DNA from 3 places in the Paenibacillus sp. YPG26 genome. Region 1 is predicted to be linked to each of the others. Evidence: riboswitches for the same ligand, from Rfam matches in the RefSeq annotation. Region 1 holds a riboswitch; each other region holds the start of a gene.

What was found. Region 1 has a riboswitch for cyclic di-AMP ahead of LDO05_RS01620 (APC family permease). Riboswitches for the same ligand answer to the same signal wherever they lie in the genome.
Region 2: linked by a shared signal. The riboswitch ahead of LDO05_RS00140 (resuscitation-promoting factor) and the one ahead of LDO05_RS01620 (APC family permease) in region 1 are both predicted to bind cyclic di-AMP.
Region 3: linked by a shared signal. The riboswitch ahead of LDO05_RS00490 (C40 family peptidase) and the one ahead of LDO05_RS01620 (APC family permease) in region 1 are both predicted to bind cyclic di-AMP.

What each region holds. Positions count from the first base shown of each region.
Region 1 covers NZ_CP084530.1:340,758-350,591, reverse strand. Annotated here, with positions in the region: gene LDO05_RS01640 (alpha/beta hydrolase family protein) at 1-122, shown strand, start outside; gene rnhA (ribonuclease H) at 244-933, opposite strand; gene LDO05_RS01630 (DUF6953 family protein) at 986-1,222, opposite strand; gene LDO05_RS01625 (hypothetical protein) at 1,362-2,489, shown strand; cyclic di-AMP (ydaO/yuaA leader) riboswitch at 2,803-2,949, shown strand; gene LDO05_RS01620 (APC family permease) at 3,075-4,898, shown strand; gene LDO05_RS01615 (HD-GYP domain-containing protein) at 5,031-6,506, opposite strand; gene LDO05_RS01610 (hypothetical protein) at 6,684-6,872, opposite strand; gene msrA (peptide-methionine (S)-S-oxide reductase MsrA) at 6,970-7,614, opposite strand; gene LDO05_RS01600 (helix-turn-helix domain-containing protein) at 7,774-8,571, opposite strand; gene LDO05_RS01595 (sugar phosphate isomerase/epimerase family protein) at 8,712-9,485, shown strand; gene LDO05_RS01590 (Gfo/Idh/MocA family protein) at 9,513-9,834, shown strand, end outside.
Region 2 covers NZ_CP084530.1:24,446-34,279, reverse strand. Annotated here, with positions in the region: gene ispE (4-(cytidine 5'-diphospho)-2-C-methyl-D-erythritol kinase) at 1-347, opposite strand, end outside; gene LDO05_RS00165 (small, acid-soluble spore protein, alpha/beta type) at 526-705, opposite strand; gene veg (biofilm formation stimulator Veg) at 872-1,153, opposite strand; gene yabG (sporulation peptidase YabG) at 1,403-2,323, opposite strand; gene rsmA (16S rRNA (adenine(1518)-N(6)/adenine(1519)-N(6))-dimethyltransferase RsmA) at 2,368-3,252, opposite strand; gene rnmV (ribonuclease M5) at 3,258-3,803, opposite strand; gene LDO05_RS00140 (resuscitation-promoting factor) at 4,032-5,177, opposite strand; cyclic di-AMP (ydaO/yuaA leader) riboswitch at 5,435-5,639, opposite strand; gene LDO05_RS00135 (TatD family hydrolase) at 5,917-6,684, opposite strand; gene LDO05_RS00130 (HD domain-containing protein) at 6,701-7,990, opposite strand; gene LDO05_RS00125 (AbrB/MazE/SpoVT family DNA-binding domain-containing protein) at 8,296-8,550, shown strand; gene rsmI (16S rRNA (cytidine(1402)-2'-O)-methyltransferase) at 8,690-9,577, opposite strand; gene LDO05_RS00115 (tRNA1(Val) (adenine(37)-N6)-methyltransferase) at 9,574-9,834, opposite strand, start outside.
Region 3 covers NZ_CP084530.1:98,719-108,552, reverse strand. Annotated here, with positions in the region: gene LDO05_RS00520 (heavy metal translocating P-type ATPase) at 1-1,502, shown strand, start outside; gene LDO05_RS00515 (MmcQ/YjbR family DNA-binding protein) at 1,862-2,239, shown strand; gene LDO05_RS00510 (YwhD family protein) at 2,370-2,885, opposite strand; gene LDO05_RS00505 (M1 family metallopeptidase) at 3,039-5,015, shown strand; gene LDO05_RS00500 (hypothetical protein) at 5,028-5,843, shown strand; cyclic di-AMP (ydaO/yuaA leader) riboswitch at 6,065-6,200, shown strand; gene LDO05_RS00495 (C40 family peptidase) at 6,207-6,689, shown strand; cyclic di-AMP (ydaO/yuaA leader) riboswitch at 7,032-7,170, shown strand; gene LDO05_RS00490 (C40 family peptidase) at 7,175-7,648, shown strand; gene LDO05_RS00485 (GNAT family N-acetyltransferase) at 7,920-8,429, shown strand; gene LDO05_RS00480 (c-type cytochrome) at 8,533-8,889, shown strand; gene LDO05_RS00475 (4a-hydroxytetrahydrobiopterin dehydratase) at 9,168-9,467, opposite strand; gene LDO05_RS00470 (hypothetical protein) at 9,690-9,834, opposite strand, start outside.

The sequences.
Region 1 (9,834 bases):
CTATTATTCATGCCTATATGCTGGATTTCTTCGATATGTATTTGAAGAACCAAGGGGGAATCCTAATGAAAGGGCCGGATCACCGTTATCCGGAGGTGAAATTCGCAACCCCGCTGCTATAGGCAGCGGAACAGGCTGGCGATTAGGGCAGGCTCCCCTTCAAATAGACAGGTGCCTTTCGTACACCTCTGCTTGAAGATTAGCTTGCCTATGCCTAAAAAGCCACGCCACGCCACCCCGGCCTTACTTGCGCCCGTAATCCGCCTTGATCTCGCCCCACTCCTGAGTCTCCCACTTGAGCAGCTTGTTATCATAGCTGTTCGATCTCAGCCAGGCCACCGCGCGGTCAACCAGATCCCAGACCTCGCGGGTGGACTCATTGCGCGCAAGTGTCGTCGCGACCTGCTTCTCGCGGACCCATTTGAGCGCGGTTCTTGAGTCGCTGTACACTGTCATCTTGCTGCCCTTCTGCTTCAAGTAGGCCAGCGAATGGACAATCGCAAGAAACTCGCCCAGGTTGTTCGTTCCGTTGGGGATTGGCCCCCGCTCAAAGATCACTTCTCCTGTCCGCGTGCTCACTCCCCGGTATTCGATCGGCCCGGGATTGCCCTTTGTGCCCACATCCACGGAGATGCTGTCATAATCAATCTGGTCCTTGGAGGAGGCTCCAGCTGCCGAGCCCTTCCCTTTCGAGGCGCCTGAGCTCGCAGTCTTCTGCCTGCCCCCGCTTGGGCCGCCTCCCGCGGACGAAGCTGACTTGCCCCAGTGCTTCTTCCAGCCTTCCTGGTAAGCCTTCTCGGCCTCGGCCTTGGAAGGATAGGATTTGTACTTGGCATCCTTGTAAGCATCGACCTGAGCTTTACACTCCGCCCACGTTGCGTAGACCCCGGGAGTTGTGCCTTCCCATACCACATAATATTTCTGACTCGCCATAGCTTCTATTCTCTCTCCTTAATTATGCAATCTTCCTGCGGTCCTGTGACCCTTAGGTCCATGCCCAGAAGAACCCGTCCCGATCCCAGGCTACCCGGCCGCCATGCAGCTTGCGGAACGCCTTCTTCACTTCCTTGGACAGCGAGACATTGCGGTTCTCATTTATAAATACATATTGTTCTCCGAAATAACTCCGGATATATTGGGTCGCTTCCTCCTGATGCAGGATGCCCCTGTGTCTGATCTCCTGAACCATCCACTCTGCAACCTGCTGCTCTGAGACTTCCATTCGCTTTCCAGCTCCTTAACTGATCTAGTCCTATACAGCATCGTATCCGATTTAAGGTTATCATTCAATTCCTCAGCGGGTGTCATTCCTGCTCATTTGTGAATAGGCTATATCATCAATATTATTGGAGGGCTTCTGAATGACAAGAGATGTGAGTGCCAACCTGAATACCCAGGTGACGTATCCGCCATGTTCCCCTAATAGATATCCGAATGTCCGTTCCGTCTACCCATCCTCATCCTCATCCCCCTACCCATACTCCTACCCTAATCCTTATCTATATCCTTATCCTTATCCTTATCCTTACTCCTATGCTTATCCGTATCCGTATTCTTATCCTTATCCTTCGTTTCCCCCTTATTTCGGCTATCCGGGTTACTTCCCAGGCGGGGGATTTCCGGGATATCACCAAGGAAGCGGGTTCGGACACCACCAAGGTGGCGGACACCATCAGGGCGGCGGACACCATCAGGGCGGCGGACACCATCAAGGCGGGGGACATCATCAAGGCGGGGGACACCACCAAGGCGGGGGACACCACCAGGGCCGAACTGTAGACCCGGAGAATAACCCCAGAGATATCGAGCTGAACCTGAAGTCCAAAGCCCAGTATGGCGGTAAATACGGGCTGGATGCCCATGCGGATGCCCACGTAGGCGGCGGGCAGGGGCTCGGCTTCGATGCGGCTGGGAGCCTCGGCGGCGAACACGGGGTTGGTCTACAGACCGCCGGTCATCTAGGCGGCGGCAAGGGAGCGGGCCTTAAGGCCAGCGGGCACTTGGGCGGCAGCGGTTACGGCGTAGGCGTCCATGCCGATGCCAGCCTCGGCGGCGCGCAAGGACTTAAGGTAGATACGGGAGCCAACATTGGCGGGAGCCACGGACTCGATCTTCAGGGCGAGGGCCACCTCGGTCTGCAGGGAGTTGGCGCGTCAGCTGCGGGGCATCTGGGCGGAAGCACCTACGGCCTCGGCGCTCATGCCGGTGCAGACTTAAGCCTGAAGCAAGGCCTTGCCTTTGATGCCGGTGCCAATGTGGGCGGCAAGCACGGGATTGGCGCACATGCCGGCGGACACCTTGGCATCGGCAAGGGTGTCGGCTATGACGTGGGCGGCAAGGTAGGCGGCAAGCATGGCGTAGGCTTTCACAGCGACGCTCATCTAGGCGGCGGCAAAGGCGTAGGCTTTGATATTGGGGGGAACCTGGCAGGCCACAGCGGCCATCTGGGCATTCAACTCGGCGGTGACAAGGAGAAGGAGCAGCAGTAAGAAGGCCACTGCCAATTAGTTCAGCCATGCCGCTCCGGTATGCGGTGCAGGGATGCCGATGCGATACAGCAGAGCATTATTAAGATAAGGAACTAATCTAACTTGAAGCGGTGAGCCTCCTCCGGAAGTCCGAAGGGGGCTCGCCGCTTATTTATGATAAAAATGAACACAAGGGACAAGCCTCCTTGTCTACCAACAAATGTAATCGCTTCCCTTGATTCGTCGGCAATTTCCTGTCCCGGCGCCCCGTTTGATAGGGATGAAAAGTTGTTTACAAGAATAAAACAGGGGAGTATCATAAGCATCGGTTTCAAATTCCATACCGCTGAAACTTGTATAAGTACGGGGGAACCGTTCAAGCGGATTGCCGCAGCAATCCAGGGGTGAATCCTAATAAGGTAGGGCTACTCAAGGGCCCGAATCCGACAGCTAACTCCGTAAGCGTTATTTGAGAAGGAAGGTGGAGGCCAGGTAAGTGAAATTTCTCGTGTCCACAGTATTGGAGCTTAAGTCAGTGGGCATTTTATACTTCGTACGCGCAATTGATGGTTGTTGAATTTATTCACTTAAATGGTGGTGAAACGATTGTCCGCTCTCAAAAGATTCCTTATTGGACGTCCACTCAAGTCAAATGAACTGGGTGAACAAAAGCTGAACAAAACCAAGGCCCTGGCTATCCTTTCGTCCGATGCTTTATCATCCGTAGCCTATGGTCCCGAACAAATTCTGATTGTGCTCGTTACCCTGTCCGCGGCGGCCTTCTGGTATTCCATCCCGATTGCGGCGGGTGTGCTGGTATTGCTTGCGGCACTGATTTTATCTTATCGTCAAATTATTTACGCATACCCGCATGGCGGCGGAGCATACGTCGTATCCAAGGAGAATCTGGGTGTGAATTACGGCCTGGTGGCCGGCGGCTCCCTGTTAGTCGATTATATCCTTACGGTTGCGGTGAGCGTATCAGCTGGTACGGATGCCATAACTTCGGCCTTTCCGAGCCTGCATCCTTATACAGTGCCCATTGCAATCGTATTTGTACTGTGCATTACGACTTTGAACTTGAGAGGGGTAACAGAGTCCGCTTCCATCCTTGCCTATCCGGTGTATTTGTTCGTTCTGGCTCTGTTCATTCTTATCGCTGTAGGCATCTACAACACGCTGACAGGGCATGTATCCCCAGAGCTCCATACGCCGGTAGGCACGCCTATAGCGGGGATCAGCCTGTTCCTGCTTCTGAAGGCCTTTGCTTCGGGAAGCTCGGCACTAACGGGTGTGGAAGCTATATCCAATGCAATTCCCAATTTCAAAGACCCGGCCCCTACCAATGCCTCCAAGACATTAATGGCCATGGGGGCACTGCTGGCCATACTGTTCTCCGGCATCGTATTTCTGGCGTATTACTACGGAGTTTCGCCAAGAACAGAGGTCACCGTGGTCTCGCAGATTGCGGAACATACCTTTGGACGGAACTTCATGTATTACTTCATTCAAGGAACGACGGCTCTCATCCTGATTCTTGCCGCCAACACCGGGTATTCCGCGTTCCCGCTGCTCGCTGTCAATCTGGCCAAGGATAAGTTCATTCCAAGAATGTTCACCGTCCGGGGAGACCGGCTGGGATACTCTAACGGGATTATTATTCTCGGGGTCTGCTCGATTCTGTTAATTCTGTTGTTCAAAGGACAGACGGAGCACCTGATTCCGCTGTATGCCGTGGGCGTGTTCATTCCGTTCACCCTGTCCCAGACCGGCATGATCTTCAAGTGGGTCCGGGAGAAGCCAAGCGGTTGGGTAACGAAGCTGATCATTAACAGCGTCGGCGCCTTGATCAGCCTGATTGTTACGATCATGTTCTTCTTAACCAAATTCGCGCAGGTATGGCCTGTATTGATCTTCCTGCCGCTTATTATCTATATTTTCTACCGGATCAGGAAGCATTATGAGGCGGTCGGAGACCAGCTCAGACTTACAACCTGTGAGCCCTCCATGCCGATTGAAGGCAATGTGATCATCGTTCCGGTTGCCGGGATCACTCATGTGGTGGAGAATTCACTCAACTATGCCAAATCGCTTAATCCGCATCAGGTCATTGCCGTATATGTGCCTTTTGAGAAGCAGGCTGAGCATGAGTTCGAAGCCAAATGGATGAAGTGGCAGCCTGATGTCAGACTGGTCACCTTGTACTCACCTTACCGCAGTATTATTCAGCCTCTGCTCAAGTTTGTGGATACCGTGCAGCGCAAGGCAAGCGAGTCGAACTATCAGGTCACCGTGGTGATTCCCCAGTTCATTCCCAAGAAGGGCTGGCACAACATCCTTCATAACCAGTCAGGACTAGTCATTCGTACCAAGCTGCTGTACCGGAGAAAAGTCATTGTTACGACTGTGCCTTACCATCTAACTAAATAAAATAAATCAAAAGGGGAAGTCCCACTAAGCCATGTCGGCTGTGTGAGACTTCCCCTTGTATTTCGGGCTGACGCAATCTAATGCTGTTCTGGTACAGAAAAAAAGACACTCCGCGTGTCTTTCCCCTCTAACTTAACAGATGCCGCCAGCCCCTTCAGGCTCTCCCGCTTGAAGCAGCATCTTTCTGTGGCCCCACTTCTCAACCACATGGGCCGGATATTCATGGATCTCCGGGTTCTGCTCGCATACCCGGATCCAGGCCTGCACACATTCCGCATCGAAATGAGTCCCCTGATCTCCGATAATCAGCTTCATCGCCTCATCGTGGGTCCAAGCCTTCCGGTAGGCCCTGGTCGATGTCAGCGCATCGTAGACATCCGCAATAGCTACGATTCTGGCCAGCAGAGGAATCTGCTCTCCCTTTAACCGGTCTGGATATCCCGTGCCATCCCACTTCTCATGGTGAGACCGGATAATATCCAGCTCATCCTTCATGAATCCAAGTGTCCGGCACATCTCATAGCCCTTGACGGGATGAAGCTCAATAATATCCCTCTCCTCAGGCGTCAGACGCCCCGGCTTGTTCAGAATCTCGATAGGCACATGAATCTTACCCACATCATGGATAATGGTCCCTTGGGAGACCGCCCGGAGCTCCTCGGGGGACAGCTTCATCTCCTCGCCAAGCTTCATCGCATACATTGTAACTCTGAAGTTGTGCCCAGCCGTATACAGGTCCTTCTCCTCGGTAGCCTGAATCAGATTCCTCACACTAGGAGACAAGCAGCTGGTAATCCGCTCCATGGGATCTGTGGAATATAGTCCTCTGAAGGTCATATTCCATGACGGATTGGATGCATACTGCCTGATGAGACCGGTAATCATCACGATCATCGAGGCCAGAAGCAGGAAATGATACATCCACCAGCTGATACGCCATAACTCTCCTGCCGCCATAATGTACTGGGCCACCATCAGCCAACAGCAGCTGTATATGATGGCCTTCTGGAGCGGGAACCGTGAATACCGGTAGGACTGATAATAGCGGTAAATGGTAATCAGGTTCATTCCAGCGACAAGAACGGTCACCAGCCATTGCAAAGGGCTCTGATTCAAAGGGATCAGACTCATCAGATGCGGATTCATAAAGCTTACGATGCTGAGTATAAGAATGAGCACCAGCCAGATCGGAATCAATCTGCCCCGCAGCCCGGACAGCTTCACAATCAGCGCCGAGTCAGATGACATCGAAGACAGCCACAGCCAGAATGTCGCAAGCAGGGTGCTCGCCTGGGCCGCAACGGCCGGCAGGTGTGAAGCGTGGATCATAAGATTGGGCGTGGACAACCCGTGAACCGTGAAAGTCTCACCCAACGAGATGAATGCCAGGGCGAGGAAGCTTACCTTTATATTTCTAACGCGATGTCCCGCGATTCCTACTGCAATGGCTACCATCATGGACAGCATGGCGACCGAGCTGACAACATAGAAATGCCCCTTGAGTGCAACAAGGGAGACATCCCATGAAGGATGTGCCCTAAGGAGCTCAAATAGTATAAACGGCACAGCTACAGCCAGGATCGGACCGACAACATCACGATTTCTCATTCAAAAGTATCCCCTTCAATACTAAAGGTAGGTAATTAGTCTCAAGTCACTTCAGTGTACCATAAAATGCAGCGGTAGAATATTCCTTGTTTGTATAGAAAAAAACAAAACCTGACCTCTCCCTCCACGGGATTAGATCAGGTTCGTCTGTTCATAGACTGTGAGGATGATAACGGATCAAGCATAGTATTCAAACAGCAGTGCGCGAGTCTCTTCAGCGCCATTCTCTTCTTCCAAATCCAGCAGCCCCTTAGCTGCCCAGCATGCCTCACAAGCCTCTTCGGTAGTACACAGGTGCGCATCCTCACAGGTATAGCAGAATTGCAAAAGGTTTCTGGTTACGACTTCTTGGTTGACTGTTCTCATCTTAATCACTCCTTATCTTCTTTACGAGTTAAATATATCACACGCCAAGAAGCTAAATTGTGATTTATTTCACAATATGACGAAAATCACATTTTTCTTACCATTTAATTTTCGAGATCAGGTTAATCAGCCCTTCGCACTGACTCTTCCCTATCGGCCATTCGGCAATCTCCTGCTTAATCTGGGCCATGTTCGCGTACCCCTTCGCCAACCCGTTCAATCGGGCCGCCAGAGTAGAGTTCAGCAGCTCCTCCTGGGAGGGATAGACGAAGCTCAGCTTCTCCACCGCGTCGGGATAGCGGTGAAGATAGTATTTCTGGTGCCGTGTCTCAGCTGGATAGAACTTGACACAGAGTGATACCTCCGTGTCCGGCTTCGCTCTTCCCTCCAGTTCCATCTCCCTGATTACCTGCCCGGCCGCGTTCCTCTGCTGCTCATTGTGATACAGCACCAGAGACTGGTACTGCCGCCCTTTGTAATCGTTGATGTTAACCGGATTATGATGATTCCAAAAGATACGCAAAATATCCTCGTAGCTGACAATCCCCGGGTCGAAGTCCAATTGAACCACCTCGGAATGATCCCCCATCTCCCGGTATGAGGGTTGATCCGTTGTTCCTCCGGCATAACCAACCCTTGTTCGGATTACACCGGGAATTTGACCGAATAATGCCTCAGGACTCCAGAAGCAGCCCATGCCCAAGGTCGCGGTCTGGATAGCTTTAGAAATTTCAGAAGACATGGTACACCTCTCCTTCGATTATAGTAATCACGTGTGGTCTACTCGAGCTAATTCCATCTATGGTCTATGGCCTGATCGTCAGAGGAAGCAGGTGTGGCCATGACGCATCATCCACTTGGCTTAAACTTATCACGGGCGCTACCCCTCCAACGCTCCGCGTTAGCTTCCTCTCTCCTCCATTCGGTATCCGCTCGGGGATACCCCGAATTTCGCGCGGAACACCCGGTGAAAGTATGAGTAGCTGGAGAATCCGCAGGTCTCCGCAATGTGCTCCAGTGTCATCGAGCTGTATCTCATCCGCTCCAGAGCCGCATTAAGTCTGATCTCGGTGGCGTATCCAATCATGGTCATGCCGTAATGCTCCTTGAACAGACGGACAGATCTGGACAGGCTTAGTCCGGCATATGTAGCCGCCTCTTCCAGCTTGAAGGTCACTGTCGCGTGCTCTTCGATGAACCGCTTCAGCCTTAAGGCTGCGAAGACTGTCCGGTTGGACTGCGTATTCTCGGCAATGGCACGGTCAATATACAGACATAATCCTTTTAGCAAATAATCCATAATCTCCGCGTTTTCCTCCATCGGCCCCCGGCGCTTCTCGATCAGAAGATTCTGCCACAGCCGGAGCAGCTTCTCATCAACCCCGATCCGGTTCACCACCGGTCTGTTCGTGCGGCTCCACCATTCATCAATCCATGTCCCCTCGCAAAAAATATAATAGTCCCCACTGGACATACGGCCGCTGTGATCCTGGTCTTTCACCTCCAGAGCATAATCCTCCCCGGGTCTGAGCAGGATCAGATCTCCGGCCTGTACATGGTACTCCCGCCCCCGGAGATATACCTTGCAGGAGCCTTCCGTCTGCAGTCTGAACAGATAGTTGGTTAATCCACTCCGGTAGTTCTGAACGAAGGGCTTGGAATGATAGGAATAGTCACAGATGAGTAGGCTTGTCTCCATATGTTGCCGCCCCCGGTCTCAAAATATAATCAAATAGTTCAGGTTGTGCGTAGATTGTGTATGTTCATTTTAGCCTATATTCATTTATTCTGGAATCAAATAGAGCACTTATTACATCCCTGCAGAATGAGGTGTGTGAAATGAGAAGATTAGGAATTGGCTTGCAGCTGTATACACTGCGTGATGAGACAGCTGAGGATTTCCGCGGAACGCTTCGTAAGGTGGCAGAGCTTGGCTATGAAGGTGTAGAATTCGCGGGTTACGGCGATATTCCTGCCGATGAGATGAAAGCGCTCTTAGACGAGCTTGGACTCAAAGCAATCAGCAGCCATGTTCCGCTTCAAGCGATGCGTACAGACCTTCACAAGGAAATGGACTATCTCAGAACCCTCGGCGCCGAATATATGATCTGCCCTTACCTCGCGCCTGAAGAGCGTCCGCAAGGAGACGGCTGGAGGGAACTGTTCTCCTTCCTTCAGGAGGTAGGAGCCGAGGCCCGCAAGCACGGGCTGATTCTTGGCTACCATAATCATGATTTCGAATTTCAGGATCACGTTGGCGGGCGGACCGCCTTTGATGCGCTGTTCGAGGAGACCTCCCCGGAGTCGGTTCAGACCGAGCTTGATGTATGCTGGGTTCAATATGCCGGACACGATCCCATCGCCTACATTAACAACTACGCGGGCCGTCTGCCGCTGCTGCACCTGAAGGACTTCAACACGGACGAACAGGGCCAATTGATTACCCTTGAGCTTGGCAAGGGCATAGTCGATCTTCCAGCTGTCATTGATACAGCCGCCCATGCCGGAGTGAAGTGGCTGATTGTAGAGCAGGATTCCTGCCAGATTCCACCGCTTCAGAGTGTCCGGAACAGCTTGGACTGGCTGAAGCATAATTATCTTGACCAATTCTAATTCAGGACAAAGGAGACTACCCAATCTATGAGTAAAATCAAAGTAGCAGTTATCGGATGCGGAGCCATCGCCCAGCGTCGCCATATTCCCGAGTATGCAAGCCATGAGCAGGTGGAGCTCGTGGCCTTAGCGGATCCAAACCTTGAGCGGGCCCGGGAAATGGCGGATATGTATGGGGGTACGGCTTATGCAAGCTATGAAGAAGTTCTAGCCAACGAGCAGATCGATGCCGTCAGTATTTGCACACCGAACTATCTTCACGCTCCCATGACAATTGCTTTTGCGGACGCTGGGGTGCATGTACTTGTAGAGAAGCCAATGGCAACCACGGAAGAAGAAGGACAGCAGA
Region 2 (9,834 bases), 320 kb from region 1:
AAGCGGTTCAGTCCTCTAAGCGTAGCGGCCGCATCGCTGCTGCCCCCGGCAAGACCAGCAGCTACAGGTATCTTTTTATCCAGATGAATGTAGACTCCTTTGGTTACATGATACCGCTCTTTGATGAGTTTGGCCGCCTGGAACGCCAGATTCTTCTCATCAAGCGGGATGTAACCCGCCTGGCTGGAGATAATAATTGTGTCTCTGGGCAGCTCCTTCATCTCCAGGCGGTCAGCCAAGTCGACCATGGTCATAATCATTTCCACTTCGTGATAGCCGTCAGGGCGTTTATGTAGAACATCCAGCATCAGATTGATTTTGGCTGGAGCTTTCTCGTAAATCTTCAAGGCGTTCACCTACTCTTAAGTTTCCGTCTAGGATGGCCTGGACCTGGGTTCAGAGCTCATTCCACAACCCTTACATGGTTATTTTGTTCATTATAACAAAAACTTTATATGAAGTCTTAATTATGCAGTGGAATAGAGACAAAAGACCCCTCCATCAGAGTGGAGGAGCCTTTACTGTTCAGGAATTGCGGGATGCGGACTGTTCCGCGAGTTGTATAGCCCTTTTGATCATATTTCCTGCGTCCTTGGCCTTAATTCCGCCCCATCCCTCTTTTTGTACGGTATCGTAGAAGCCCAGATCCTTGGCAAGCTCCACTTTCAGGTCTTCCGACATGACACTGCGTCTTCTGCGCGACATGAGAGGCCCTCCTTTAAGATCTATGAGTAAGGAACCTTGTTAGTATGACGCGCCTGCAGGATCTCATTCACCATGTCCGCAGCCAATTTCGTACAGAATCAATTCAATAAAAAAAGCAGCCTGACGTGAGCGCCAAGACCGCTTGTAGACGGTATAACATAATGTTCTAGGGTTTCATATACGAAATCCTCAGCTCGCTGTCTGCGTTATCATCACAGATCGTTACTTCAACGGATTCGGTTAGTATATCGGCATAACTGTAGGATACACGCTTGAATGTCTGCTGCTCTTGATCGAGCTTGACAATAAAGACAGAGGGATAGGTCTCCTCTAGAACACCCGTGCGTTCAACGGTCTTACGGCGACCCCCGTTCGCACGCAGCAGAATCTTCTGTCCAACGTGAGCTTCGAGATTGTTCTTAATTTCCGACAGCGCATTTTTCGCCATTACCTATGACCACCTCTTTCTTGTCCATTATACTTCCAACCAACCAATTTGTCAAATCAAAATAAATAATTATATCAAGGGTCAAAATCGATTGTCAACGATTATTTTTAGCGGCCTGTCCAGACCCTTATTGTGACGGGAAAAATTAAACCTGGTTACTATTTAGCTTATGTAAAATTGCCGGATTTTAAATTAGCTCACTGTAAAAACAAACAGGCCCCGCAACCGGGACCTAAGGCTAAGATGAAGTTAGTTGGCTGAGGGGACCACTTTTAATGTCGAGAGATCCCGAAATCTTGGCAGACCTACGCGATAGCTGCCCCGGGTTTCGATTCCCCCTACACCCTGAAGACCGCTGATTGTATGATTAAGCACATCTGTAATATGAATTGTACTTCGAATCGGTGTAAAAGAAGCCTTAGCAGCCACATACACCGGGTCCAGCGCATGAATGAGAATGCGGGCCGGCGAGCTTGCGAAGTTGGCTCCCGCCTGCAGCAGCGCCTCAAAGTGAGACTGACAGGCCCCCGCGACAATCGTCAGAGAATCAAAGCCGCGCTCATACTGACGAGCCACCTGAACAGCCTCTACGAAGCTCCGCGAGTTCTTGTAGCTGTTCAGGTTGTACAAGTCATGGTTAATCAGGCTCTTGAGAACCCCATCATGTCCCGTAATGACCAGGATATCGGGCCGCAGCCGGGGCAGCAGACTCCGCAGCGCATCCGCCATCGCGGGCTCCTGGACATAGTAACCATCTGCAGGTACACGCAGCCTCTCATAGAGATCCAGGCTTTTCTTCAGATAAGCCGGGTCCCCGTCCAGATGAAGCACCTTCCCTGGCACCTCGAAGTAAGCTGGCCCACTTAGCGAATGCAGCTCCTGCATCAGCTCCGCCTGATTCCGCTCATCCTGGTCCTTCCGGTCCTTCTGCAGCCGCTCCAGCGATTCCGTGGCCTTCACTCTGGCCCGCTGGGACTTCTCGGAGGGTACCGGGCGATCCACTCTAACCAAATCCGTAAGCGGGGCATCCGCCAATAATCGGAATTCAGTTCCTTTAATGATTGCTTGGCTGCGTGTCATGGATTCCACACGGAAGGTAACATCTCCTCCGTAAGATTTACGTACAACCAAGTCTCCCAGATTCGTCAAGTCCATCACCTCTAGACTCATCGTATGGGCAAATGTGGAATTTGGTTCCTCTCCACCCGGGCAGACTAGCTCAGTCCAGCCCGGAGCAGCACGTTGCTAAGCCTTCCAAATTCATCGAGGCTTAACGTCTCCGCCCGTCTTGACGGAATAATCTCTGCTTCCTGCAGCAGTCTCTCCAGCTCCTCACGGCCTTCTTTTGCGAAGAAACGGGTCTTGAGGTTATTGGCAATCGTCTTTCTCCGCTGCGCAAAAGAGGCTTGGACGACTTCAAAAAAGAATTTCTCGTTATCCACCAGAACCGGAGGCTCCTTGCGGACCTTCAGACGGATGACCGCTGAATCCACATTCGGCTGCGGGATAAAGACGGTGTGCGGAACGATACAGACCAGCTCAGGCTCACAATAGTACTGAACCGCAATACTAAGGCTTCCATATTCCTTGCCCCCTGGAGCTGCAGCCATACGCTCTGCCACTTCCTTCTGAATCATCACAACAATGTTCTCAAGCGGCAGATGCTCTTCCAGCAGCTTCATAATTATCGGTGTCGTTACATAGTAAGGGAGGTTGGCCACTACACTGAGCCCGGTCTGATCTTTATACTCCGCCTCGATTAAGGTCCGGAGGTCCAGCTTCAGAACATCCCCATGCACAACTTTGATATTCGAGTAAGGCTCAAGCACTTCCTTCAGAATCGGAATAAGCCTCTGATCGATCTCTACGGCCGTGACCCTGCCTGCAGCTTCAGCCAGCTTCTGCGTCAGTGCGCCAATACCCGGACCGATCTCAAGCGCTCCCTTGGTCTCGTCCAGCTCAGCAGCTCCCACAATTTTGGACAGGATATTCTGATCGATAAGAAAGTTCTGACCCAGACTCTTCTTGAATGAGAATCCGTGCCGCTGAATAATTTCCTTCGTCCGCTTCGGGGTTGATATCTCTTCCATCCTGCTCATTCTTGTTATACTCCTTTGTTCTCTAATTGATGAAGGGCTGCAGCGAATTCCTCCCTGCTGATCTGAAAGATACGCAGGCGCTTAAAGAACTGCTTCCCGTTACAGTAACCTATTCCCAGCAGCTCACCCATGAAGTGGCGTCTTGCGGCAGCATTAGGATGCACAATTAACCCCGCCTCAATGAGGTCACTGAATTCAATAAGCGTCTCATCTCCCGTATACTCACTGCGTACCCGGGACAGCGCCTCACGGATCGTCTCAGGTGAGGCGTTCTCCACCCCGATATCTCCCCGGTAGGTCGCCTCCGCCTCTGTCAGGAAGGCATGCTTGCATCCGGGCACCTTCGCAGCCACAATCTTGCGGATCCGCTCTCCGGCATGATCCGGGTCTGTTAGAATAATAACACCCCTGCGCTCTTGTGCGAGCTTGATCTTTCTAATGACAGCCGGACCAATGGCTGACCCGCCAGTCTCAATCGTATCGGCCTCTACCGCTCTCTTGACGGCAACCGTATCGTCCCGGCCTTCTACTACAATGACCTCCTTGATCATGGACGCCACCCTTTCCACCACAGCTTTATAATAAAAGAAAAGCACCCTTAGGCGCCTGTTCTCTTGTTCACTTCGTCCGACTGCTTAATCAAACTGTCTGTATTTCCGATATATTAAGTATCAGAATAACAAAAAGAAGAGGAAGGCTCCTCTTCTTATCATATACATATTAACCATCTGTAATGGTACCTTATTCCACGTCCAAAGTAAATGTCAGTACAGATTGGATTAGTTCAATTCCGGTTTGACAGGACCAATCACGTAGACCGTGCGTCCCTTCTTGCGGCCAAAGTTATTGGCAGCCTTCAAACTATCATAATACACATCAATTTTGTTGCCTTTAATGGCGCCGCCTGTATCCTCCGCTCTGCGGAAGCCCACACCTTCAATATAGACCCACCAGCCCATTGGAATCACTTTGGTATCTACCGCAATGGTTCTTCCTTCGCTTACGCGGGTTCCAGAAGCTGTCCTGGTACCAATACCGTCCTCTTCAGAAGAGTAAGCAGTTAAGGATACGTTCTTCAGCACCTTTTTATATTTAAACTGCACGCCGCCCTTTTTGATACTGTTGTTCTGGCTGATCTTCACAGCCTGGGAGGAACGGTCAATGCTCGCTGCTAGAACTTGGGTCTTTGGCTTCGTGCCTACAGCCAATACTTTTGTGGATGGCTGCTTCTCAACGGACTTATTAACCAACCGTTTCGATACGAACTCACCATCTTGATATACCTTCTCAATTTCGTGAACCACAACACCCGTGCGGCCCTTCTGAACCAGCTTGGTCTTGCCCTTCTCCAAGGAGGGATCCGAAGTCTTGACGAAGGTGTAAGGAATGCTCTCTGTTCTCTTCAGGATATGCTTATCAACCCTGACGATACGAATATGCAGATCCGATTGAATCGGACTGTTCAAGGAAGGATACACCTTATCTTCGCTTGATACAGATACGCCCAGCTTGGAGATAGCCTCCTGAACATTGTCCGCTGTAGTAAGGTGTTGATTAGTCACGCCATCCGCTGTGACTTTAACCGGAACCACACGGTCGATGAAGAGCTGATTCCCATCTTGAAAAGTACTGCTAAGGGATGGTGAACCGTTCTCTCCGACATTCAGGTTAGCTTCTTGCTGTTCCAGCACTTGATCTGGCTTCGTCTCCGGCGTGCCGGCAGACTGCGTTGTGCCATCTGCAACCAAGTAGATGCTCTTGTCAGCCTGGATGTAGAACCAAGCCATTACGCTGACAAGCAATGCGACGGTGATGATGCCTCCAACTATAATTTGACGCTTGTTCTCTTGCTTCCATCGCAACGCGTAAGACATGCTGGATGATCGTGAACCATGGGTAGTTTCTTTAGGTCCGAAAAAGCCCACTTCTTACGTCCTCCTTCATAGCCCCGCCGTCTAAGATCGACTCATATAGAATTTGACGCGACTATATACCGTTTTTTACGAAATGCTGAAATACCCGCATTCCGCATCCTGCTCCAGCCTGTTAGGCTCCTCCTGTCATACCACTGTATGACCGTCCTATCACCTTTATTCAAAACAAAAAGAAGCCTAGAGAAAGAGTTTAAGAGGATCTCTTTCGTGGCTTCCGGCTGACTAAAGGAATGTAGGATGCACGAGTATGCCTCTCTCTTCATACGCTTACGAGGTTAGCTGTCGGGTTCGGGCGTAGAGAGCTGCCCTATCTTAGTTCATCCGCTCATGGCGCAATGACCTTGAATTCACCCCAAAGACCCGTAAAGAAATCAAATACGGAACATTCATTCTTCAGAATAACCGTATTGGTTCCCCCGTTCTCCGGTGAGGGAGATTCAGCGAGACTGGTTCTTGGAACCTTGTAATTGACTGTGTAAGCGGGCTAAAGCCATGTAAATGAATCCAATTCTTAGTGAAATTCACTTAGCTAGCAAAATCACGCCGCTTTACAAACTTAACAAATCAATTACTGAAAAGATTCTATCCTGTTTATATGCATGTTGTAAAGCAGGAATCAACTAGTTTTTTTAAATATTTGGTTAATATTTTGTAATAATCACCCTTTTATTGATTAAAAACAATTAATCTTTCCGAAATACTCTTTATTTCACCACTTTTACTCCCGATTTCAGCGAATACCAAATAGTTCCAGCGCATTTTTGGTTGTTATATCAGCTAATTCCTCCAGAGAAATGCCTTTAAGCTCAGCTGCCATTTCCGCTACAAGCCGCACATGGGCCGACTCATTTCTCTTGCCCCGGAATGGATGCGGAGTCAGGTAGGGAGAGTCGGTCTCGACCAGCAGACGGTCATCCGGAATCTGTACTAATACTTCCTTCGGCTGTTTGGCATTCTTGAAAGTAACAGGCCCCCCGAAGGAAATATGGAATCCCATATCCAGACACATCTTGGCCGTCTCCCAGCTGCCCGAGAACGAATGCATAATACCGCCAACCTCACTGGCCTTTTCCTCCCTCAGGATTCGAACCACATCCTCGTGCGCATCCCGGTTATGAATAACGATGGGCATGTTCAGACTGCGGGCAAGTCCAATTTGCTTGCGGAATACAGCGTGCTGGACATCCTTCGGTGAGGTATCCCAATAATAATCCAGCCCAATCTCTCCGATAGCCACGACCTTCTTATGTCCACAGAGCTCTGCTATCCATTCCAGATCTCCATCCTTCATCGTTATTGCATCCTGTGGATGCCATCCAACGGCAGCGTAGATGAACTCATAAGCTTCAGCCAGCTTCATGGTGGAAGGAATCGTCTCCCGATTAAATCCGACATTAACCATCCGGGTCACCCCCTGCTCCACTGCGCGGGCAATTACCTCTTCGCGATCCTCGTCGAACTGCGGAGCATCCAAATGGGTGTGTGTGTCAAATAGCATGGTGAAATAACCTCCTTTAGCTTATCTGCAAATTAAATAATCGGACTGTTTCTTCAGGCAGCAGATGAGCTACTGCACGCAGCTTATCTTCCGGGTAGTACATGTGGTATTTACCACGGTGAATTCCGCTGATGGAACGAACAATGTCAGATACCTCCGAAATTTCACGCAGCCTGTCTTGGCGGTCTAGCAGCAAAATTTGTTTCTTGGAGTCATCTTCAGGCCGGAACACATCATAGGGAAGATCCGTCGGAAAATCAATCTCCAAATCGTAATTAGGATCAAGTCCTAAATCCCGGAAGATACGGCGCATTCCATCAATCATTTCCATATCTAGCATTTCCAGTTCAGTATATTTATACAGCCTCCGATCAATGAAACGGGAGCAAAGATCTGCTAGCAGCCCATCATCTTCACGTCTCCATTGGACAAATGTGGTCTGCACCAATGCTTCATCAAGCTGTAAATATTCTTCTACGGTTAGATCCCGATTAAAGAGGCCTGGCAAAGGGTCAGGCAGAAAGGAGAACCTGAATCCATTCTGATGAAGTTCCTTCGCCCTACGGAAGATCTGACGCAGTATAATTTCGGAGCTCCGGGTAACCGGGTGGAAATATACCTGCCAGTACATTTGATATCTGGACATCAGATAATCCTCCACGGCATGCATTCCTGACTCCTTAACCACCACCCTGCCTTGAAAAGGACGAAGCATTCTTAAAATCCGGTCGATGTCTATCGTGCCGTAGTTAACACCGGTGAAATAAGCATCCCGCAGCAGATAATCCATACGGTCCGCATCAAGCGGGCTCGACACCAGATTGACCACAATGGCTTTATCATAGTCCTTACGTATCACTGAGGCGACCTTCTCCGGGAAGTCATCCCCTTCCCTTCTAAGCACCCTATTGACCTCGGTATCCCCAAGCACAATCTTGCAGGTCCAATCCTCGTGATTCATATGGAAGGCTTCTTCAATAGAATGAGAGAACGGGCCATGCCCAAGATCATGCAGAAGAGCCGCGCACAAGGCAACCTGCTTCTCCTCCAGGGGCCAATCGGGATAAGAGGATCTCTCAAATTGGGAGATAATCCTGCGCGTAATTTCATAGACCCCTAGTGAATGAGAGAACCGGCTGTGCTCTGCCCCGTGAAAAGTCAAATAAGATGTTCCCAACTGCCGGATCCTTCTCAAACGCTGAAATTCCGGTGTATTAATCAGAGACCAGATCAAGTCATCCTGCACATGAACATAATTATGTACCGGATCTTTGAATACCTTTTCTTCAGAAAGTGGATGGTTCATGATCTCCAGCTCCTATCCAAAAATTATTTTTATATTTTTTGAGTGTTGAGCACAACTTTTGTCGAATAATGTCGTATAAATAATATTCTCAATTTCCAAATGTCGAATAATGCCCCCGAGCAATGTATCGGGTGGATCCAAAGCTCTGTTTGGGGTTATCGACTATATCTATAATAAAAAAATAGACTGCTCCATTAAATAGGTTGACTGTTTTGGCAAACGTTGGTATTATAATTATCATAAAACAGAGAACCGTGTCGAATTATGGCATTTTAAAATTATAGCGAGAGGGGTAATCATCGGTTATGATGAAATCAACAGGTATTGTAAGAAAAGTAGACGAGCTAGGACGGGTGGTTATTCCTATTGAATTACGCCGTACTCTGGGTATTGGCGAGAAGGATGCGCTCGAGATTTATGTAGATGGTGAACGCATCATGCTTAAGAAATACGAACCCGCTTGCATTTTCTGTGGTAATGCTGAGCATGTTACTTACTTCAAGGGCAAAATTGTATGTCATGAGTGTCTATCCGAGATTCCTGCACCTGTGACAAATTAAGAAAAGTATTATATAATAGATTTACTTAAACTGTTAATTCTAACCTTTTCATATCTCCTTTGGAACCTTCTCCAGGCCCTGAATCCGGCCTGAAGAAGGTCATTTTTTTGTAATAACCTATATTACCCCGAATCTATGCTTAGAGTAGAGCGTTGTAGATATCCCTCTTGGATACACCGCGGTCAATCGCCGCCTTTTTCATGGCATCCTTCCTGCCAAGGCCTTCCTCCTGCTCATAGTGCGTGACATGATCCTCAATCGTTAACGGCTGCCACCACAGTCCCTTACGCTCCTGAACTTCCTCTTCCTTGGCGCCCTCTATCGCAATACAGTACTCGCCAAGAGGCGGATGCTCCTCCAGCCAGCCTAGACAAGCACTAATAGGTCCCCTAGCCACCTCTTCATATCGCTTTGTCAGCTCTCTGGCCATGGCTATATTCCGGTCCCCGCATATATCAAGGATATGCTGGAGCGTCTTGATGACCCGGTGGGGAGACTCGTAGAGCAGAATAGTTCCTTCATAATCCCGCAGCAAGCTAAGATAGCGTTCCCTGTCCTTCTTATCTCTGGGCAGAAAGCCGGCGAACTGAAAGCGTTCTGTCGCAAGCCCTGATACAATCAGCGCGGAGAGTGCCGCATTGGCCCCGGGAATAGGAATGACGGAGATACCTTCTTCAAGCGCAAGCTTAACGAGGTCATGCCCAGGGTCAGAGATAGCCGGAAGACCGGCATCACTAACGAGCGCCAGATCATTTCCTTCTATTATAAGTCTGACAAGCTCGGGTCCGCTTGCCGCCTTGTTATGCTCATGATAACTGAGAAGCCGCTTGGGTGAAATTTCAAAGTGTGATAACAGCTTGCGGGTCTGCCTGGTATCCTCGGCAGCGATTATATCAGCCTCTTGGAGTGTTCGCACAGCCCGGTAGGTCATATCCTCCAGATTGCCTATGGGTGTGGCCACAAGGAACAGCTTGCCAATCTGCCGCTCACCCTCTGACTGAAAGCTTTTTTGTACGTGTATACTCATCTGGTTCCCTCATTTGATCCATAATAGATATCCATGATCTCCGGACAGTATTGACCGTCCTCCTGATATACAATCAAGGGCGGAAGAATACGCAGATCCGGCTTCCCGTCTCTTAATGCCTCAATTAGCACAATATTAGCCTCCATATGCTTGCGTGGATGGACGAACCGGATTACCTTCGGTTCAAGCCGGTACTGTCTGAGCAGAGATATAATCTCACCCAGCCGCTGTGGCTTATGTACCATGGTGACTTTTCC
Region 3 (9,834 bases), 240 kb from region 1:
GCCGTACAGAGACTATTCCTACCGAACTTCTGCAGGTGAATGACATTGTTATTGTCCGTGCCGGAGAAAAGATCCCTTCAGACGGAACGGTTACCGAAGGGAACAGCGCGGTGAATGAAGCGGCAATTACGGGGGAATCCATTCCCGTCTCGAAGCACGCCGGGGACAGTGTGTTTGGCGGCAGCGTGAACACAGAGGGTCTTCTCAAGGTAAAGATTGAGAAGGCCTACCAGGACTCTTCCCTCTCGAAGATCATGCATCTGGTGCAAGAAGCACAGGACACCAAGACGCCTACCGAGCTCTTTATTGATAAATTCGCGAGATACTACACACCCGCAATTATGATTATTGCCGCGCTTGTTGTACTGATACCGCCCCTGCTCTTTGGAGCGCCCTGGATGAAATGGGTATATGAAGGGCTTGCTATTCTGATCGTTGGCTGTCCTTGCGCGCTCGTGCTGTCCTCACCGATTGCGCTTGTAAGTGGAATGACCCGCAGTGCCCGCAGCGGCGTGTTAATCAAGGGCGGTGTTCATTTGGAGCAGCTTGGCCGCATCAACATGATCGCTTTCGACAAGACGGGAACGCTCACGGAAGGGCGTCCTGCCGTTATTCAAGAAGCCGTATACGATCCGGGGCGGTTCTACGCCGCAGCGGGGGCTATGGAGCAATCCTCTCTTCACCCGCTTGCTGAAGCGGTAGTCCGCAAGGCCAAAGAGTCAGGAATCACCCATTTTGCCCCGGTTGATAACCTGGTTACCCTCCCTGGTCAAGGGATTCAAGGGGATATCGAGGGGGTTCGCTACTGGGCAGGCAATGAGCAGCTGCTTAAGCACGTCTCTCTGTCCGCCTCGGATAGAGAGCGGATAGAAGCGGATCTTCACCGGATGAAGGAAGCCGGACTGACGATTGTCCTGGTAGCCGATGCGGCGCATGTGCTGGGCATTGCCGGACTCGCGGACCAGATTCGCGCCGAGAGCCGCGGCGTAATTGCCCGGCTGCACCAAGCCGGGATTGAACATACCGTCATGCTGACCGGTGACCATGCCGGTACAGCCAAATCTGTGGCCCAGGCCACAGGTGTCACAGATTGGTACGCCGGCCTCCTGCCGGAGCAGAAGGTCGACAAGATCAAGGAGCTGGCAGCTAGAGGGCAGGTCGCTATGGTTGGCGATGGCATTAACGATGCCCCCGCACTGGCCACAGCCCAGCTGGGCATTGCGATGGGTAAGGGCACCGACAGTGCCGTCGAGACCGCCGACATCGTCCTGATGCAGGATCATCTCGGCAAGCTGCCGGCAGCGATCAGGATCGCCCGTCTGGCGAACCGGATTATCCGCTGGAATATCGGCATCAGTCTGGGCCTTAAGCTGATCGCCCTGCTGCTAACGATTCCAGGCCTGCTTACCCTCTGGATCGCTGTCATGTCCGATATGGGCGCAACCATTATAGTCACCCTGCTTGGACTGACCATCCTGCTTGGCAGAGATAAGGAAGCTTAAGCTCCACATCAGCAGGAACCTGTACACTACACCCCATACAGCATACAAAAGGCAGTTCAGGCACCCGCGCGAGGTCTGAACTGCCTTTTGTCATATGACAGGCATATACTGGTCGTACTGGTCGGTGAAATCCGCTCCCTCATCAAGGCGCGCATTATTCGCGGGATACCTGCCTATTTGGAGTGGGCCTTCTCCCTCTCCAACCCGATTAACTATAGCCGTCCATCCATTGAATTGCGAACAGGCTCAATATACACTAAGAAGGAATAGCCTGGCCTTTACTTACCTGCCTAATCCCCTCTCACCCAGACAGAGGTCTACATATTCCAACACCTGTTACGAAAGGAAAGTGACCCTTTATGAAGCATCAGGAACTTATCGAGCTTGGTCTTGGCTACCCGGGAACCCGCCTAGACTACCCTTTTGACCCAAGTCTTCCAGTACTCTACGTCGGCAGCAAAATGTTCGCTCTGCTGACCAATCATCTTGACGTTCCATCCGTCAATCTTAAGACCAATCCAGAGGAGGCCTGGATTCAGCGCGAAAGCTACCCTGGCGCCGTGATCCCCGGCTACCATATGAATAAGCGCCACTGGAATACCGTACTGCTGAATGGACAAGTACCGGACGAGGTCATTGCCGCCATGCTGCAGGAATCCTACCAGCTAGTTGTCGCCAAGATGCCCAAGGCATCCCGGCTGCTTCTATTCCAGAGTGAGAATCCCCCGGCTGAATAGGAATGACGCTCGAAGCGTCCGATTAACAAGCTTCAATCACCCGTTCCCCTTATCCATGGACAAAGAAGCCGTCCCATACTTGCTCATGGAACGGCCCCTCCTATTATATACCCACTTTTCCTGCAGCTCTTTACCCTTCCAGGGCATTTTTCAGCTCGCTGGATGAGCGGTTCCACCATTCTTCGTTATGCGTGACCAGCAGTGTACGCAGTGCCTGCTTATCTGCCGGGCCCAGCTCATCCAGCATAATGCGGCGTTTAATCGCGTAATCCAGCTTATTTACGTGGTCGGCGAGAATCTTCCATCCGCGCTTCGCCTCGGTGTCGATCAGCATCTCACACGCAGTCGCTCCGCCATACAGCTGGCCTTCCGGCGTGCGGTCCACCGCAACCCATACCAGCCATACTTGACGCCCGTTCGGCACGTCCTCTTTATTCGCAGAGAACTTGATTCCCCGCTCCACTTTACTCTTCGCATGCATGGCACCGATGTCGATCTTCGCTTCCCCGCTATCAATAATGATCGGCGATACGCTGTTCAGGTCAATGGAACCCGCGCCAAAGCCCTTGTGTTTGCTGCTTTTCTCATTCCCGCTGATAATATTTAAGGCAATTTGCTTCTTGCCAGTCTTGTTCAGATTGTCCATATTCCCCTCCATTAATGAGCCGCAGCCTTGCTTGCTGATGATTCGGAGTGCCCTCCATAACAACAGGCTCTGTATATTTTAATTTTAACTAATAATCCCCCAGATGCAAACATATACATGCCTTAGATGCTTGTCAACGGGAGGTATCCAAGAATGACCCCACCACGGATCAAAATTATACTTATCTCAATTCTCAGCCTTATCGTTATTGGCGGCGCTGTATGGTTCAGCCTGACACCCGCCCCTGCCCAGACCTCATTTGCTCCGGAAATGGGCAAGCCTCCGCAGGATCAGCCCAAGACACCCGAGAGTATCGGCACACCCGGTACGGAGCAGCTTAGTGACCGCATTGCCGAATATCACATTGATGTCCATTTGAATGAGAAGGACCGCACCTTAACCGGCACCGAGAGTATAACCTGGAAGCACCCGGGCAGACAGCCCGTGAGCGAGCTCTACCTTCACCTGTATCCGAACGCCTTCGCCTCCAAGGATACTACCTTCATGAAGGAGTCCGGAGGCAAGCTTCGGGGCGACTCTATGCCAAAGGATGGATGGGGCTCCATGAAGCTGACTGGAATCCGGACCACCGATGGGATCTCCCTGATTCACCGTCTTCAGTATGTACAGCCTGATGATGGCAATACGAAAGACCAGACTCTGGTCAAGGTTCGGCTTCCCCGCCCCGTTCAGGGCGGAGAGAGCATAACTATTCTCATGAGCTTTGAGGTCCAGCTTCCCAAGGTATTCGCCCGCATGGGCACCGCGGATAACTTCGTGATGGCCGGGCAGTGGTTCCCCAAAATAAGTGTGTATGAGCCAGCCGGAACCCGCGGCCGCGCCTCCGAAGGCTGGAACCTGCATCAATACCACGGAAGCTCGGAGTTCTACTCCGACTTCGGGATCTTCAGTGTACGGATCAATGTGCCAAGCTCCTATATCGTCGCAGCGACCGGCTTTCCCACCAAGACCGCAGCGGTCAAGCAGAATCGCAAGATCTACCAGTTCTATGCCGATGATGTGCATGACTTTGCCTGGGCGGCTTCCCCGGACTTTGTCTATGCGGAGGAGCCATTCTCCTCGGCCGAGGTCCCGGGTGTCCGGATCAAGCTGTATCTCGATCCGCTGCATAAGGACCTTAAGGACCGCTATTTCTATGCGGCTAAGGCTGCCTTGTCTTCCTACAGCAAATGGTATGGCCGTTATCCTTACTCGACCCTGTCCATCGTGGTTCCCCCGGCAAGCGGCAATGGGGCAGGCGGAATGGAGTATCCGACCCTCGTAACTGCCTTTGGAGCGACTTCGCTCTCACCTGGGTATGAGCTGGAGAGAACCGTGGTGCACGAGATCGGACACCAATATTTTTACGGCATGATCGCAAGTAACGAATTCGAAGAAGCCTGGCTGGATGAGGGATTCACTTCTTACGCTGAAGACAAACTCATGGAGAGCGCCTATGGAATTCAGCCCAATCTGCCTGTTCAGGCCAGCTTCGTGAACCATCCAGCCGCGCTGCCTCTGGAATCCTGGAAATACGGATCCTCCGATATCTATGCCCAAAATGTCTATACCCGCGGCAAGCTCGTACTGCTCGGCATTGAACGGCAGGTTGGAGCAGGAACCATGAACAAGATCCTGGCCCGCTACAGCAGCAAATACCGCTTCAAGCACCCGACAACCTCGGATTTCCAAAGAGTCGTGGAGCAGGTGACCGGGCAGTCCTGGAAGGATTATTTCAATCAGTATGTATACAGCGGGCAAATGATAAATTACTCGGTTGATTCCATCACCGTGAACCAAGTACAGAAGACTCCCGGCCCCCTATATGAGTCTGTCGTGAAGATCAGCCGACTCGGCGGCAGCTATCCGGAGGTTCCCGTCCTGTTCAGCTACAAAGACGGACATCTTGTGCGCAAGATCTGGAAGGGTGATGAGAACCAGATTGTCTACAAGCTGCAGTACAAGGAGCCGCTGGCCTGGGCAATGATCGATCCCCGCTACACCCTGGTGCTGGAGAACAAGCATATTAACAATTATCTGAAAGCAGAAGTGGAAGAGAAGACCGGAACGCGGTGGAATCTGGGCATAACCAAAGTAGTGGAGTCCCTACTTGGATTGCTCTCATGGTGAGGTGACAATAGAGTGAGATACATTCGTAACGGATGGCAAAGTACCAAAGATCAGTTCCCGGTCGTCATTATCCTGTTCCTCTATCAGCTGCTCTGGGGTGTATTTCTCTACCGGCTGATCAATTCTGCCATTATACCGCTGCTGCAGCGCTACCCGGATCCGGCGCCGGGCGAGCTAAGCCGCATTCTATTTCTGATTGAAGGTCAGCTGGAGCTCAAATACAGCTCCGAGGTTCATCTGTATTTCTGGCTTCTGGCCGGCATGTTCATTCTGCGCATGCTGCTGACCCCGCTCATTCAGGCCGGAATTCTCTATGGACTTCGTCCATTAACCCCGGACGGGGCCGGTCTGGTATTCTTCCAGGGGATCGGCAGGCTGTGGAAGCCGGTCACCGTCTTTTACCTGATAGAGCTCCTTCTCGTACTTGGTCCCGCTTACTGGCTCGGACCCAAGCTGCTGGATCTCCTTGTACAGGGCATACAGTCTGGCGGATATCCACTTCTCTATACGGCTATATATATTCTGGGATGGCTGATTTATGGCTATTTGATTCATCAGCTTCTTCTGTACGCCAAGTTCGGTTATATTTTTGGCCGGGGAATGCTCCCCTCTATGCTAAGCTGCTTGCGGCAGCTGCTTACCGTTATAGGCATATCCCTCTGCCTGGGCGGGGTAACCCTGCTCCTGTTCGGCGCTTTTAGTACCGTCTCCTGGATCTGGACCGGATTTCTGGCACTTATCCTTCAGCAATCCTATCCTTTCATCCGTTCACTTCTCAGTATTTGGCATATTTCCTCCCAATATCACCTTTGGAATGAGAAGAATTGAATCTCCTTCGGTCTCCTCTAACTCTACGCCCCCCAAGACCTCCGCAGATCTGCGGAGGCCTTTCCTGTTTCAACCGGCCTGGAAATCTCGCAAGTAACCATTGCCAAAAGATACCTGCCTTGCTACAATGTGAATTATGAACAGACAGTAACAACATTGTAATTATTTTTTTGTCACAAGCAGGAGATTCGACTTTAATGTCGTATTCTTGTTATAGGTGCACAGATATCAAGCCGAATTCCCAGCACCGGGAAACGGGGGAACCATCTTGGGTGAATTGATCTCGCAACAGAGGGATCATAGGGGACCTTCAACCGAATCCTTAAGCTAACCTCGCAGGCATTGGAAGGAGTTTAACCGCTTTTGAAGAAGAAACTTGTGGTTGCAGCAGTATCAATGTCCATTTTATTCACCCTTGGGACTGGAAGCGTTTTCGCTGACTCCAAGCTGGACAAAGTCGTGGACAAAGTGATTGGCACAGATTATAAGTCAGGTGGAACCTCCACGAATGGCTTCGATTGCTCAGGCTTTACGATGTATGTATTTGACAAACTGGGAATAGACCTTCCTCACCAATCGGGCGCCCAATTCAAGATGGGTAAGGCCGTATCGAAAGATGAACTGAAAGCCGGAGATCTGGTATTCTTCAATACTTTTGGTAATGGTGTGTCACACGTAGGTGTATTTGTAGGTAATGGCAAATTCGCACACGCCTCTTCCTCAAAAGGCGTTACCATCAGCAAGCTGAGTGACAGCTACTACACCAACCGCTACGTTGGAGCTAAGCGTATTATGAGCAACGAAGTATTTCAATCTGTTGCCGATTCCTCCAAAGACAACAATTGATGTAAGATAAGCAGTTCCCTTGGCATCGCCCGTATTGATTCTTGCCGGAATCGATGCGGGCTTTTGTCTGTATATAATTAGACTAATAATATAGTATTAGCCAATTTTTCGACAAATAAACCGTTATCTTGACAAAAAAAGTGTAAAACAAACTTGCCAAAGCTTGGGCCCTTTGGTACAATAGGCAAGTAATTAGTAACAACTTTGTAATTATTACTGTCCTATGTCGGAGCGTCACGAAGTCTGTATATGATGATCATACGAAAGTCATACTATCGCTTCCCGTGAACGCTGGGTCCTGAAATCCCGTATCTTGCGGATTTTCAGCACAGGTGCACTAAACCAACAAACCAGCCGAATTCCCACGCACCTGGGAAACGGGGGAACCAGTTATGGGTGAATTGATCTTGCATCAGAGGGGTCATAGGGAACCTTCAACCGAATCCTCAAGCTAACCTCGCAGGCATTGGAAGGAGCATAACAACTTGAGAAAGAAACTAGCAGCAGCGGCAACGAGCTTGGCATTATTGTTCACACTAGGAACAGGCAGCGCATTCGCAGATTCCACATTAACTAACACGGTGAAGAGTGTATACGGTACTCCTTATAAATGGGGCGGCGTAACTTCAAGTGGGTTTGATTGTTCCGGATTTACATCTTATGTGTTCAAGAAAATGGGCGTATCCCTTGCCCGTCAATCCAAAGCTCAATTCCATCAGGGTTCTCCAGTTATGGCGAAGAGCCAATTGAAGGCCGGAGATCTTGTCTTCTTTAATACTTTCGGTTCCGGTGTATCTCATGTCGGAGTATTCCTTGGAAACGGCCAATTCGCACACGCCTCTTCCTCAAAAGGCATTCACATTGACCGTCTCAGCAGCAGCTACTACAGCAAACGCTACCTTGGAGCTAAGCGTGTTCTTAGCAAAGCCAAATACACTAAATATGCTGTGAACCTGTAAACTCCATTCCCTCAAATGGAATTTACATCCGAGTGGACCGCACGATTCTTGCCGGAATCGCCTGCGGTCTTCTTTTTGCTATCTTAGTACCTACTTCTAAAACGTTAGATATCTGCCAAAGGTTTCAACCTTCCAGAACAAATATCTAATTTAATTCCATATATTTGCTTATCCTATATTTACCCACTGCCACTGGGCTTAAACGTACAAAAATATATATTTTTTTCTTTTTTTTAATCTATATCCGACACGAAATGAGGTACGCCAGTTGATGAATAACCCTCCAGCATTTAAGGCTATTCCCATGGAAGAATCCCACGCCCAGGTTATCTGCAGCTGGGTCTATCCCCCGCCCTATGACATCTACAAGTTCCCCCCTTGGGAACGGATGAAATCCCTTGAGATTGAGTTCGGCGATCCTCAGCTTCGCCGGGAACAGTACCTATCCGTTCTTACGCCTGCTGGGGAACTGGCCGGATTCGCACAAATCTTCCCTATGGAGGGGGTATCCCGCTTAGGGATCGGAATGCGGCCCGATTGGTGTGGTCAGGGACTGGGTAAGTCTTTGGTGCAGACTATAGTCCAAGAGGCCCTGCGCCGTTATCCTGGGCATGAAGTGGATCTAGAGGTACTTATTTGGAATGAACGGGCCATACGTACCTATGAGAAAGCGGGATTCCGGATTACAGATCAATACGAGCTGCGGACTCCTGAAGGGAAGATGCCCTTTTACTGTATGGTCTACCACAATGATAAATCTCACCCCATTGATGAAACTTAGTCAGCACGAATAACTTGTTTGTTTTTTTGTCACAAATGCTATGATCAAACAGGATGTTCCGTTATAATGGGAGAAGGTATCTTACATAGGAGGGACGATTGGAATGCAAAAGTGGATCATGAGCGGTCTGTTCTTCATTGCATGCGCATTGGCCATCGTGCTCATCTTCACCCTGCCGGGTAAAGAACAGGTGGCACAGGAGAATAAGCCTACCATGCCGAAGGTTACGTTGGATGCGACCAAGGCAGAAGCGGCTGTTAAGGCCAACTGTATCAGCTGTCATGGTGATCAGCTTGAAGGTAAAGTTGGACCTAGTCTGCAGAAGATTGGCGCGCAGTTGACCAATGAACAAATCTTCACCGTAGTTACCAAAGGTAAGGGCACCATGCCGTCATTCAAAGACAAGCTGCAGCCCGAAGAGATTGCCCAAGTAGCCGAATGGCTCGCCGCAAAAAAATAGATCAACTAAAGCACGCCCTCTAGTACGCTGTAAGCGTATTCCAGAGGGCGTGCTTTGTTCGATTCAAGACTGCTTTCATAGTTCCTCTACTATGATGAGGAACATGCTTCTAGAAGTATGCAGGCACCTCTGCCTGTTCCATCGCCATATCTGGCACGAGGTCCGCATTTGGACTTAAGTTCTTCGGCTTCCTCTAAGCTTGAGGCTTCCTGTACGAGTTGTGATAGCTGCGAGGGTGGCGAGCTTCCTACAAGCCATCTCTCTTACTAATGCGAGTTCTACTCAGCCGAGCGGGTCTTCTCGAAGGCCTCGTTGTACTGCTGGGCTTCCTTGATATCCACGGCAGTAATCCCGCCGGCTTCCCAAGAGGTTAGACGGAGCGTCACGGTCTTATGGTCTATAGTGATAAATGGATGGTGGTTGAAGGCTTCCGAGATGGCCGCAACTTCATCTACAAAGGCAATGCCCTTCATGAAGTTCGAGAATACATACTTGCGCACAATCCATCTCTCTTCTTCCATCTCCCATCCTTCCAGACTAACTAAGTGCGCTTCCACTTCCTGAGGTGTAAATGGCATTCTATTTCCTCCCTATTCTTTACAACGTCCGAACTGTCCTGGAGGGACTTTAGAACCGGCTATCCTTCACATCTTCTTATGACCCGTATACCGCCTGTACAGCAGTTCTCCTCTTCCCACTAAATACCCAGAACAGAACTTAAGTACCTAAACGATAATGCTTCTCAGGATATATTACCATGAGACTCGGACTTAAATCCACATTTCGCTTAAAGTGGACGCCTAGACCAGAAGTACGGTAGCCAGTTCTGTATCCCCAACCAGGATGTTGATCCGGTGCAGGTTGGAATCCAGCATGAGCATCCCACTGCCTACACGGATTACCGGCTCTGTCCCCAGACCATAGAATAGGTCCTCCGCCAAGGCC